Linked DNA regions of Pseudobacteriovorax antillogorgiicola. The protein of the gene in region 1 interacts with the protein of each later gene in a pairwise test. Links are inferred from orthologs where the notes say so. Each region holds a gene or a part of one and is shown on either strand. Other genes may lie near its edges.

Evidence for each region.
Region 2: the proteins of dnaE (region 1) and dnaX interact in binary tests that used the Escherichia coli proteins (3 or more experiments, as listed by UniProt). The link is inferred for Pseudobacteriovorax antillogorgiicola from one-to-one orthologs.

Annotation. Positions count from the first base shown.
Region 1 is NZ_FWZT01000017.1:174,322-181,344, forward strand. The notes cover bases 304-4,494. They hold dnaE (DNA polymerase III subunit alpha), read left to right. Parts: upstream 304-703; coding sequence 704-4,294; downstream 4,295-4,494. Other genes in these bases: guaA (glutamine-hydrolyzing GMP synthase), read left to right, coding at 304-703; B9N89_RS20815 (biosynthetic peptidoglycan transglycosylase), read left to right, coding at 4,339-4,494. Outside these bases: more of guaA, read left to right, coding at 1-303; more of B9N89_RS20815, read left to right, coding at 4,495-5,151; B9N89_RS20820 (NFACT RNA binding domain-containing protein), read left to right, coding at 5,148-6,590; asd (aspartate-semialdehyde dehydrogenase), read left to right, coding at 6,761-7,023. UniProt on the Escherichia coli protein: DNA polymerase III is a complex, multichain enzyme responsible for most of the replicative synthesis in bacteria. This DNA polymerase also exhibits 3' to 5' exonuclease activity. The alpha chain is the DNA polymerase catalytic subunit.
Region 2 is NZ_FWZT01000001.1:102,599-108,387, reverse strand. The notes cover bases 1,460-4,416. They hold dnaX (DNA polymerase III subunit gamma/tau), read left to right. Parts: upstream 1,460-1,887; coding sequence 1,888-3,945; downstream 3,946-4,416. Other genes in these bases: B9N89_RS00535 (GTP-binding protein), read left to right, coding at 3,961-4,416; ggt (gamma-glutamyltransferase), read right to left, coding at 1,460-1,465. Also shown: more of ggt, read right to left, coding at 1-1,459; more of B9N89_RS00535, read left to right, coding at 4,417-4,539; B9N89_RS00530 (hypothetical protein), read left to right, coding at 4,552-5,010; B9N89_RS00525 (hypothetical protein), read left to right, coding at 5,122-5,789. UniProt on the Escherichia coli protein: Part of the beta sliding clamp loading complex, which hydrolyzes ATP to load the beta clamp onto primed DNA to form the DNA replication pre-initiation complex.

The sequences.
Region 1 (7,023 bases):
CCAAGAGTTTTACCAAGCACTAAGTGGCGTTTCTGACCCGGAGCAAAAACGTAAGATCATCGGACTCAAGTTCATCGAGGAGTTCGAAACCTACGCCAAAGCTAACGAGGGCTTCACCCATCTCGGCCAAGGCACTCTATACCCAGACGTGATCGAATCAGCAGGGCACGGCGCTGGCGCCAAGGTCATCAAAAGCCATCACAATGTAGGCGGCTTGCCTGAAAGGCTTCATATGGCCCTCGTAGAGCCTTTCCGCTACCTCTTTAAAGACGAGGTTCGCCTTGTTGGCCGCAAGGTTGGAATTTCTAATGAGCTGGTCGATCGCCATCCATTTCCTGGCCCAGGCTTGGCTGTTCGGATCCTCGGCGAGATCACGGCTGACAAAGTCGAGATTTTGCAGAATGCAGATCAGATTTTTATTGATAAACTTCGTGAAAAAGACCTGTATAAGGAAGTTTGGCAAGCATTTGCTGTGCTCCTCCCCGTCAAAACTGTTGGGGTTATGGGAGACAACCGCACCTACCAATGGACCTGTGCCCTACGCGCTGTCACAGCGACAGATGGCATGACCGCTGGGGTAGGGGACTTGCCGATGGAATTTCTGGTTTCTGTATCTGATGAAATTGTACGAAAGGTCGATGGCATCAACCGGGTCGTTTATGACATCACCACCAAGCCCCCGGCGACCATCGAATGGGAATAGATGAGCGAAGACAACCTCAACCCGCGTAAGCTTGTTCACCTCCACGTCCACTCGGAGTATTCGTTGCTGGACGGCGCCATCCGGATCTCGGATGCGATCAAAAAAGTCAAAAGTCAGGGCCACACGGCTCTGGCTCTCACCGATCACAGCAATATGTTTGGAGCTGTTGAGTTCTACGTCAAGTGTAAGGATGCAGGACTCAACCCCATTCTCGGGGCCGAGATCAATTGGGATGGGCTTCCAGAAAGCCAAGTGGTACGTAAGGCCACGGGAGACTCCCAAGCCGCCGCTTACCACCTAGTTCTACTCGCTAAATCAACAGAAGGTTACAAAAACCTATGCCGCGTGGTTTCCTCTGGCTACCTTCGGGAAAATCCAGGTGAGGTGTCGGTCGCTCCAGCTGAAAAGGTCCGGGACAATGCCGGTGATGTGATCGCCTTATCCAGCTGCCTCCATGGAGAGTTTGCCTACCTGGTCAATAGCCTCATGGAACTAAGCCCAAACCCCCTTGAAGAACTTAAGGCTCCTACAGAGCCCTGTGAGCCCGTTGTCACTGCGCTCAATGCCCATGTGCAGTTTATGAAAGAGGCTTTTGGCGACGACTATTACATCGAGTTGATCGATAATAATCTTGGCTTGCAAAGGAAAGTCATCCCCGTGCTGGTGGAGGTAGCCTATCACTATGGATTGCCCCTCGTAGCCACTGCTGATTCCCATTACCTAAATCCAGAGGACGATGAAGCTCACGCAGTACTCACCTCTGTAAAGAATGACTTAAAGCAGTCCCATATTGCTAAACGCAACAAGGCTGCTCAGTTTCACCTTTTTTCCAATGAGGAGATGGTGGACAAGTACGGTCGCTGGGCGGAAGCCTTAGATAACCAATCTAAGATTGCCGAGCAGTGTCACGTTGAGTTGACCTTTGGCAAATACTTTCTGCCTAAATTCGAAGTAGACGGCATCGATAACATCGATGATGCTCTCATACAGCTTTCCAAGGAAGGGCTTGAGGAGCGGCTGGTACACCTTCGCAAGCAATATGGCCCAGAGTTTGATGCCGAAGCGGAGAAAACCTACTGGGACCGCCTAGATTTTGAAATTGGCATCATCATCAAAATGGGTTTCCCTGGCTACTTCTTGATCGTCCAGGACTTTATCAACTGGGCTAAGGATCATGATATTCCTGTTGGCCCGGGCCGGGGATCGGGAGCAGGCTCCTTGATTGCCTATGCTTTGAAAATTACCGATCTGGACCCTTTGAAGTTCAATCTTATCTTCGAACGATTCTTGAATCCTGAGCGGGTTTCCATGCCTGACTTCGACGTCGATTTCTGCCAAGAGCGCCGCGACGAGGTGATTCAATACGTGACGCAGAAGTATGGTGCGGATAACGTGGCTCAGATCACCACCTTCGGAAAGATGAAAGCCAAGGCTGCCCTGCGAGATGTGGGCCGAGTCTTGGAGCTAGGTTACAGCAAGGTAGACCGCATCGCCAAGCTGATTCCCAACGAACTGGATATCACCTTAAAAGATGCTCTGGAGCGAGAGCCTCGCATCCAAGAGGAAGCCAAGAAAGATGAGATCATCGAAAAGATGGTCGACCTTGCACTCAAGCTAGAAGGCATGAGCCGCCACACCTCAGTTCACGCTGCCGGAGTTGTGATTTCCGAAGGGGGTATGGACAACTACGTTCCCGTCTATAAATCAGAAGACGGTGCTCTCATCACTCAATATGAGATGAAAAATGCGGAGAAGGTTGGACTCGTCAAGTTCGACTTTCTGGGTCTAAAAACCCTAACCGTGATTCAAAAAGCTGTGAAGCTTATCCAGAAGTCAAAAGACCCCAACTTCAATATTGAAACCATCGACATCGAGGCCAAGCCGGTTTACGACCTGATCTCAACCGCGGCATCCGTTGGTATATTCCAGCTTGAAAGTTCAGGAATGCAGGCTTTGTTAAGCAAGCTCAAGCCTTCACGCTTTGAAGATATTATCGCGGTTGTGGCCCTTTTCAGGCCGGGCCCCCTCGGCTCGGGGATGGTGGACGACTTTATCGAGCGTAAGCATGGTCGCCAGGAGATTGAGTATCTCCACCCTGCTCTTGAAACCATTCTTGACGACACCTACGGCATCATCCTGTACCAGGAGCAGGTGCAAAAGATCGCTGCATCACTGGCTTCCTACTCACTTGGCGAAGCTGACTTGCTCCGCCGCGCCATGGGTAAGAAAAAACCTGAAGAGATGGCCAAGCAAAAGGTTCGATTCTCGACGGGATGCCGGGAAAACAACGTCCCCGAAGAGATTGCTGAAGAGCTATTTGAACTGATGGCAAAATTTGCTGCCTACGGTTTTAACAAGTCTCACTCGGCAGCCTACGGACTGGTCAGTTACCAAACAGCCTACTTAAAGACCTTCTATCCTGAAGAGTTCATGGCAGCGATCATGACCTGCGACTTGGATAACACCGATAAGGTGATCCGCTACATTGAAGAATGTCGGCGGATGAAGTTTAAAATCTATCCACCGGATATTAATCGCAGCAAGCTCGAATTCGATGTCCCCGGCCCTAGATCTGTAGGCTATGGCCTGGAAGCAATCAAAGGGGTTGGTGGAGCATCGCTTGAGAAGATGGTCCGTGAACGGGATGAAAATGGCCCTTATAAGTCCCTAACGGATCTTGCCAAGCGCATCAACTTGCAAAAGGTTGGTAAAAAAACCTTGGAACTTCTAGCCGAAGCTGGTGCTTTCGATAGCTTCGGCTCTAGCCGTGATGCCATCAAAGCTGCTATCCCTGAAATGGTGAAGTTTTCTGAAAGCCACCACAGTAATGAGTCTACTGGCCAGGTATTGCTGTTTGCCGACGATGATGTTGAAGAAAACATGGTAGATCTGGCTAAATTTGAGGAAGATATCGCGCAGGCTGGCAGCTCTGAATCCAGGCTGGAGTGGCTCTTAAAAGAGAAGAAAAACTTGGGAGTATTCCTAAGCGGCCACCCCATGGACCTTTACCCAGAAGATGTCAAAAAATTTGGTCAGCTCCAGATCAAGGATATTCCTAAGCGCGTGGGTTCAAAAGATGTCAATATCGTGGCCTTTCTCACTGGAACTTCAGAGCGCCTCACCAAAACTAACAAGAAGATGGCCTATATCCACTTAGAAGACGAAACGGGATCTTGGGAAGGGGTGATGTTTGAAAAAGATCTCCCCGAGTTTTTCCCTGAGCCCAATACCGTGGTCGTTGCCAAAGTCAACGTTGCCAAAAGCTATGACGGCACTTCGATCTCTCTTAAGGTAGACTCATTGGCTCCATTGCAAGATGTTAGGCGAGAAGTCACCAAGCGGGTAGAGATCCAGATAGGAAGCCAAAAAGATTTGAATCCAACAGCTCTCAACCAGAAGAAAGCCACCATTGGCCGTCTTGGGACGTTGCTCGCCAGTCACCCCGGAAGAACACCCCTGATCGTCAATTTGAAATATGGACGGGTTCAAATCAAAATCAATCCTCAGATCGAAGGGGTCGACCTCTGCGATGACTTCTACCAGAGCATCAAAAACATGGGGACGGAGGATGTCCAACTGCAATACTTCTAGGCTCAGCTCCCTAGGAGTGATTTATGTCGAACTAGTAGCGAGCAATGAGAGTGTTTAAAATTACAGCTAAGAGGGTAATCGTCATCATTTTGGGGGCATTGCTCGCGATTCCCATCCTTCTTATGCCACCCGTCTGGCAACTTAAATCAGGGCCTGTGGATGTCACCCGCTGGCCAAAGACCGGGGAGCAAACCTTTTCTATCGGGCCTCAGTGGAAACATTGGGTCCCCATAAAGTCTGTTTCTTGGCATGTGCTTCACGCGATCATGGTCGCAGAAGACGCTCGATTCCTAGATCACATGGGCATCGACCCAACCGCTATCTACAATAGCTTGAAACTCAATCTAGAGAAGGGCAGATATGTAAGAGGAGCTTCAACCATCTCCCAGCAAGTTGTCAAGATGACCTTACTCAGTCCAGAAAAGACGCTGCTCCGCAAGTTTCGAGAAATCTTGGGTGCTCTCCTGATGGAGCAGCTCCTTAGTAAAGAAGAGATTCTAGAGTGGTACATCAATCTCACAGAATTTGGTGATGGAGTCTTTGGTATCAAGGATGCCGCCTTTCACTATTTCGACACCTCACCCGAACTTCTAACTATCCAGCAGGGAGCCAACCTAGCTCTCGTTTTGCCTAGCCCGAACGCTTGGTCTGTGGGACTCAGGTCTCGCAAGCTTACAGCCTTTGGTCATCGCCGCTATGCCCATATTATCGAGATGATGTTCCAGCAGGGGTTTATCAATGAGCCACTGAGAAAGGCTGCTTTGGCAACTGGCGACTTCGGGCGACCCATCGACCCGAACATGCCGGATGAAGGCGACGAACAAATACCTGCTGATGAAACTGAGGAGGCTCCATGAGCGATTCCTACGATCACGTGAAGATTCGCACAGCTAAGAGCTGGCAGGGAAAGCAACCCATCTATGTATTCCAGTCGTCCTTTTCTGGAATTAAAAGCGCCGATAACCCCATAAAAAAGTTCTTTGTCGTCATCGACTCAAGGCAGGATGTATTTGGGGTCCGCCTCACCGTTGATAAGCCAGAGTCCCTGGTTCCGCAAGGAGGGATGGTCAACCAGATGCGCAAGCACTGCAAAGGAGCGACCATTGGCGACATCCTAAAAGACGATAGTAACGGTAATCTGTGGATAGTGCTTTATAGTCAAGGCCAAGAGTGGTTCCTGCGCCTTGCTAAAAGCCGCCCACCTGAAATGGCTCTCGTCAATCCAGATGGTGAGATGGTCATGCGCATGGGAATGAAGGGAACCTTCACCAAGAAAAAGCCCTTAGAAGATCAAGTCCCTGGCCTTAATCCAAGCTTGATATCAATCAAAAACGAGATGATCGCCGATTTTCTGAAGCAGTTTGATGAGGAAGTCGAGGAGAACTCTGAGGATGACGATGACCTTGACGAAGAGGAGAACGATCTATCAAAGGAACAACGGGTTCTGCTACAAAAACTCAAGCGGAAGCTAAAAACTTATCGCAAAGCTGCTGAAAAGCAGCTTGGCAAGATACCCGAGCCTAAAGATATTGAAAACATGGACAAGCATGCTCACCTTCTGCAATCATTTGCCTATTTGGTAAAGGATGGTGACTTCCAGCTAGAGCTTCCGAAAGAGCTAAGCGGCCAAACTGAAGATATCGTCATTGAATTGGACACAGAGAAATCGGTGGGGGCCAATATTGAAAACTTTTTCGTTGGAGCTAAGAAGGCTCGAAAATCCCGCGAGATGGGGCTTAAGGTCGCCGAGAGCAATCGTAAAGACCTTGAGCAGCTCGAATCCGACCTAAAAATGCTTCAGGAGCCACTACCACTATCGGAAGTGGAGCTACTATTTGATAAGTACAAGCTGCCCCGTGTGCAAGCGTCTAACACCCAAGCCAAGGCCGCAGCAGTTGCCAAACCTTATCGTGTTTTTAAGTCATCTTCGGGGCATGACATCCTCGTGGGTAAAGGGCCGCGGGAAAACGACGAGCTAACTAAAAGCGCTAAGACCAATGACTATTGGATCCACACATCGGCGGTAGCTGGCTCTCATATTGTCGTACCAGCAGCCAAGGATATTCGCCAAGCTCTGCCCAGCCAGCTTCTCCGAGAAGCTGCGATTCTAGCTGTTCATTACTCCAAACTGCGCTCGGATATGGCCGGTGAAGTTTATGTGGCTCGCCGTTCTGAGATCAAAAAGCAGAAGGGGATGCCCCCCGGCCTTTGGAATGTGGAGCGATGCAAAACTTTGTTTTTTCGATATTCCCAGGAGGATCTGAAGCAGGTTCTCGACCGACTGCAATCCCAATGAACTGCATCACGTCAACAAACCATTGTGACATGGTTGATGGGGGACAGTCTATTAGTCTCTAACAAGTTGGCTATCCAGACAATACTGGCGCTAGCCCAGGGCCAGTTTCCGTGCTAATGGGTACAGGAGTCAAAATTGACCCCTAATTTAGCTAAATAAGGAATAGTTTCATGAAAAAGAAAGTAGCTGTAGTGGGTGCAACCGGAATCGCAGGCCAGCAATTTCTCACCGCCTTGGAAAATCACCCTTGGTTTGAAGTTGTAGCACTTGCTGGATCACCACGATCTGCCGGAAAAACCTACGAAGATGCCCTCAAAACCCCCTCTGGTCAGATCAACTGGTGGCAAAACGAGGCTATTCCTAAGAAATATAAACAGATGGTGGTTGAGCTAGCCACCGAACTTGATCCCAAGAAAGTCGACATCGTTTTTAC
Region 2 (5,789 bases), on another replicon or contig:
ACCCGACAATGCCAACCAACCTGGAGCCTTGAAAGATAAATGATGGCGACATGGAGGACAGCATTCTTTTGTTCGGTTGAACCTCGTTTGCCTTGCTACCCACGAGCCCAAAGGCATTGGGAACGCCAGGCTTTTTGGAGAAGTCGTCCATCTCGTCGTTTAGTAGAATGCCAGTGCCTGCTGCAACGACCCCAGATCCGAAGGTATAGTTGATCGTTTGTGTGGATGAAACGCCGTTGCCCCATTGATCAACGATGCTGAAGTGGGTTGTTGATGGAGACTCATAGGGAACCGGGTTTCCTGCGCCAATGACTTTCGAGTCGCCGGCTTTGTCAAGTGGTAGCTCCTTCCGTAGGGCGGCCGCATATTCCTTGCTGATGAGGCCTTTCACCGGAATTGAAACAAAGTCGGGGTCACCCAGGTACTTCGCGCGATCTGCATAAGCGCGGCGCATGCTTTCCACGAGTAGCTGTATGTAACGAGGGGAATCCAGAGGGATTTTTCCCATCTCGGTGCCCTCTAAAATATTCAACATCTGAGCGATATGAACGCCGCCAGAAGATGGAGGTGGCATGGAAGCTAGTTCAAAGTTGCGAAAGCTTGATTGAATGGCCTGCCGGACCACCATCTTATAGCTGTCCAGGTCTTTTTGTGTGATCAAGCCGCCGCCGTCTTTCATTTCAGCAATAATCTTCTCTGCAACCCAGCCGCTGTAGAAGCCTTTGTCGCCGTTATCTCTGATGGCCTTGAGGGTTTTGGCGAGGTCGGCTTGGATCAGGACTTCTCCCGCTTTCAAAGGCTTGCCATCAGGAAAAAAGATCTTAGCTGTGGCAGGGAACGCCTGAAGAACCTGGGCTCTCCTCTCGATGGCTTTAGCAAGGTTAGGGTAGACTTTGAAGCCGTCTTCAGCCAAGCGGATCGCTGGCTCTACGAGCCTATTCCATGGTAGGGAGCCGTGGATTCGATGAATGTCCCAGAGGCCGCGAATAAGCCCAGGAACCCCTACTGAAAGATGGCCATTGACAGAAGCGTTCGGAACCGTCTTTTTCTTGTAGACGAAATCTTTTGGGTTCTTATCCTTATCGAGAAACATGTCCCGACTAGCTTTAAGCGGAGCGACCTCCCGAAAGTCATAGGCAACAACATCGGTGGTATTGCTGTCATAGTGAAGGAGAAAGCCCCCTCCCCCAATTCCAGTAGACTGAGGTCTTACCACAGAGATTGCCATGGATACGGCAACGGCAGCATCTACGGCATTGCCACCTAGCTTTAGTATCTCCACCCCGGCCTGGGTTGCGAGGGGGTGTGCAGTAGCTACCATGCCTTTTTTACCATCAGCTATGTAGGCGTCCCTTTCGGGGTTGATTCCTCGTGGCGGATGGGTGCCAAGGGGCTCTCCTTGGATAATATTATGAGCGCAGGATGTGATTCCTAGGAGGAGGAGTGTGCAGGTAAAAATTTTCATAAGTAAGCAACCTCGCTATTACATTTTTCCCAATATAGCAACTTGGTGAAGAAATAAAATCGTGCTCTTTGGCATATGCTGAGAGAAAGGCCTTGACTTTCAATCACAAAAAAATTAGCGTCATGTCCGCTTTCATGTATGAAAGTACGATCATCTCAGGAGAGGTGGCCGAGTGGTTGAAGGCGCACGCCTGGAACGCGTGTAAGTGGGAAACTGCTTCGAGGGTTCGAATCCCTCTCTCTCCGCCAGTGAGGTTAGAATCGACACTTTGCTTTAAAAAGCGCAAAGTGATAGCTAGATCCTAGATGATGCTTCTCCATGAACCCCGCCAGGACCGGAAGGTAGCAACGGTAGTGGATGTGAGTAGGTGTCTGGGTCATCTAGCTATCACTTTGCGCTTTTATCGTTTTCGGGAGAGTTCGTTGTCTTACCAGTCCTTAGCCCGCAAGTATCGGCCTCGCCATTTCCAAGATATGGTTGGTCAAGATGCAATCACCAAAGCCCTCGCCAATGCTATTCGTTTGAAGCGAATTCCTCAGGGAGTGATCTTCTCAGGGGTCCGTGGTATCGGCAAGACAACCACAGCGCGGCTTTATGCTAAGGCTTTGAATTGCGAGCAAGGACCTACAGCTGAGCCGTGCAATCAATGCGAGAGCTGCCTTGCAATTAACGACGGTAATCACGAAGACGTTCTAGAGATTGATGGCGCATCCAACACCAGTGTCGATGATGTTAGAGCCCTGCAAGAAACCTTGGAATACGTTCCACAGCGCTCTCCCTATAAGATTTACATTATCGATGAAGTGCATATGCTGTCGCAGAGTGCCTTCAATGCCTTGCTCAAGACATTAGAAGAGCCGCCGCAGCATGTGGTGTTCACTTTTGCAACTACAGAGCTGCAAAAGGTCCCCGAGACGATTCTCAGTCGTTGCCAAACCTTTCATTTGAAGCGTTTGAGCTTGGCAACCATTACCGACCGCCTCAAAGAAATTCTGAATCAAGAGAAAGTGGCGTTTGAGGATCACGCGATTGTCACAGTGGCGAAGGAAGGTCGTGGCTCCATGCGGGATGCCTTAACCTTTTTGGATCAAGTGATTGCCCTTGGCGATGGTCAGGTGACGGCTGCCTCTCTCAAAGGTTTGGTCAATGCAGCGTCTTCTCAATCCTATATCGACTATATCCAAGCCCTAGTGGAACGCAATGGCCACGGGATCATTAAAATTATAGATCAGTGGGATGAGCGTGGCATTCCACTTGATGATGCGGTGGAAGAGGTGGCTAAGTTTTGTCGCCATGGTTTCGTTTTGAAGGACTTGGGGCTCGATGCTCTCGATACACAACTCTTGGGGCTTGCACCTACAGAGCTAGAGCATCTTTATAGAGTTGCTGATCAATCGCCCAGCTTCGACTTGAACAGGATTTTTAGGTTCCTTGTTAAATGTCGCAAAGACTTGGATGGCTCGGAACTAGATCGCTTTATTTTAGAAAATTACAGTCTTGAGTGGTGCTTTGACCCTGGCTTGCCTTCTCTGGATGATCTCAAGCAGCTTGCTGAGGGTAAGGGCTCTAGCCCTGCAAAACCGGAAAGCCAACAGGGCTCACGGCCGAGGCAGTCAGCAGAAGATACTTCTGGGACTGGGAACCGCTCTGGAGCGTCTTCTGGCGCGAGCCTGAAGCAACGCTGGGCTAGTGCCTTTGCTCAGGACGAATCTAAACAAACCCGTCCTGCAGCTCCCATCGACACTGCTCCAGCGCCATCACCTTCCCCTGCTAAAGAGCCTATAGTGCCTCAGAGGAATAGCGAAGTACAATCTGGAGCAGCTCGTGCCAATTCACAATTTGAGCCATCCTCCAAGTTGGTGATGCAAAAAGAGGCCGAGGCAGCGCCGGCGTCGGGCCCTCCAAGCTCAGATGCGCCGCCACCTAGAAAGAAGGCTATATCATCGGTCCTTCAAAAAATTGCTGCTTCAGCAGAGCCTAAGCTAACAACGGATCAACCATCTGCACCCCAAGCGGCTGCCCCAGAGCCAGTGCCGGATCAGAGGGGGGCGGCGAGCTTTCCTGAAAGTTGGCGGGCTCTCGTTGACATCTGGAAATCAAAGATGCCGCTTCAGGGGCGTATTTTAGAGGAAACTGTCCCACTGGCCTACTCAGTGGACACCATTCGCGTCGCTGTTGATCCCAGCAGCATGGCTGGAGCGAAGCTTCTCCACCAAGAGCATCGCAAGAGAGTTGTGGATGGGATTCGCGAGTTATTTGGCTTTTCCGGGGAGCTGTTGGTAGAAAGCCAAGAGTCCAGCGTCAATCAGGAAAGTTCTGATGAGGCTCCAGCCCCAGAATCTCTGCTCCAAGTCAGGCAGAAAGAAGAAGAGGCAGCTCGGCAGGAGCTGTTCGAAGAACTGCGCCAACATCCGATAACCCAGGAGGCACTTTCCGTTTTTGGTGGTAAGATAGACGGAATCGATATGCTAGATGTCTAGTGGAGCGAATTCGTCATGGCCTTTACCAACTTGGAAACCAAGGAAATAAACTGCAAGGTTCTATATTTTGGACCCAAGGGTGCTGGTAAAACGGCTAACTTTGCTTCAATTTTTCAGCAAAGCCAAACTAAGTTGCACCAGGGTCGATTTGAATTAGATGCTGATGAGCAACCCTTTTTTGAATTTATTCCTATCAGCTTGGGGCATCTCAAAGAGTTTCATGTCAAGCTCCACCTCTACACACTTCCAGCTAATCCACTTTATGAAACTGTTCATTCAGTAATGTTAAAGGGTCTCGATGGGTTTGTTTTTGTTTTCGATAGCCGCTTAAGTTCTATGAGGGAAAATCTTAAAAACTGGCTCGAAACGAAGGAGCTTCTGAGTCGCGAGGGTTATAACATGCTCACGCTGCCACGGGTTTTACAGTATAACAAACGAGACCATCCTGAAGCTGTTTCCCTTGATGTCTTGCGCCATGAGTTGAACCCAGGGGGCACAACGGACATTGAAAGTTCGGCCATCAACTCTGTAGGGACTATGGAAACAGTTCATCAGGTCGCTCAGAAAATACTTGATCAACTAGCACAGCCCTAGGAGAAGCCTTCCATGGATACAGACTTTATTTTGCTTGTCGGGTGTCGTGACCATCGCGATTTGCTCAGATTTCCGACCGACGGCGGTGAGTTTCATGGCTTTCAAACTAAAATGGAACGTGATGCTAACAAGCTGGAAGAGGTGCTGCGGGCGGTGAAGAAGGCTCTTTCCTTGCCGAGTATCGATTCAGTGAAGGTGCATACTTTTATTGAAAATGGGCTTCAGGATGCCTCTGGGCGAAAGTTTCAGCTGGCGATTGTAGAAGTTGAGTCTCAAGCAATGCAAGCGCCGGAAGAGTGGCAGACGCTCCCAATCATCCTGCGAAAGATGGAAAAGGGGCCAGCTCGCCTCATATACAATAAAGCAATGCAAGTCTATGCTGGTGCCATGACAGAAGATGTCGCGGCCCTTGAAGTCGATGAGGAAGTTCGCGAACGTCTGCGAAAATTGGAGGACGAGGGCAAGCTCTGAAGCCAACTTGACTGCAAATTCCTCCTTGGGGTACCTTTAAGTATACGCCTGTTCCATAAAACTCTCCGTTTGCTGGTTTCACATCAGGGATACGTTGCGAGGTACCCAATTTTGAGACGTCTGCTATTAATCATCTCACTCCTAGTATCGTCTTCCAGTTTTAGCCAAGGTGATACGCTCCGATGTAATCGCAAACAGTCAGTCTGCGAGATTCAAAACAGGCGGATTACCATCGGGGATAAGATTGGGGTCTTCGCCCGTGACGGCTTTTTGGTGGCTATCGGTGAGGTGATGAAGATTCGCGGCACCCTGCGCATCATTGAGATTAAAACAGCCTACGGTCGGATTCTTAAGTCCCATCGTGCAGAGATCATAAGGGATCGGGAAGCTAAACAACCAGAAAAGTTCTTCAAAGTGATGAAAGGCTTGAAAGAGAGCTTCTGGGGTGGGCACTTGGGGATATATTCTATGGGCATTGGTGATGGCATCACGGCGACTAGCTTCGAAGGTCAGTATCAGTGGAAGTGGAAAAAGTTCACCTACTTTATTATAAAAAGCAGTTTTATCACCGGCTCCGGAGAAGCGTCAGCCAAGCTTCTGGATGTGACCAATACGACCGTCGACATCAGTGTTTTTACGGTGGCAGGTGGCCTGTCAGAAATTTTTAGGCCCTATGAGCCACTTTCTGTGCGAGCATCGGGGGTTGCAGGATTCGGGCAATCATCGGTGTCTTTGGGAGTGGATGGCAGTGTGAGTGATATCCTCAACGATCGGATTGT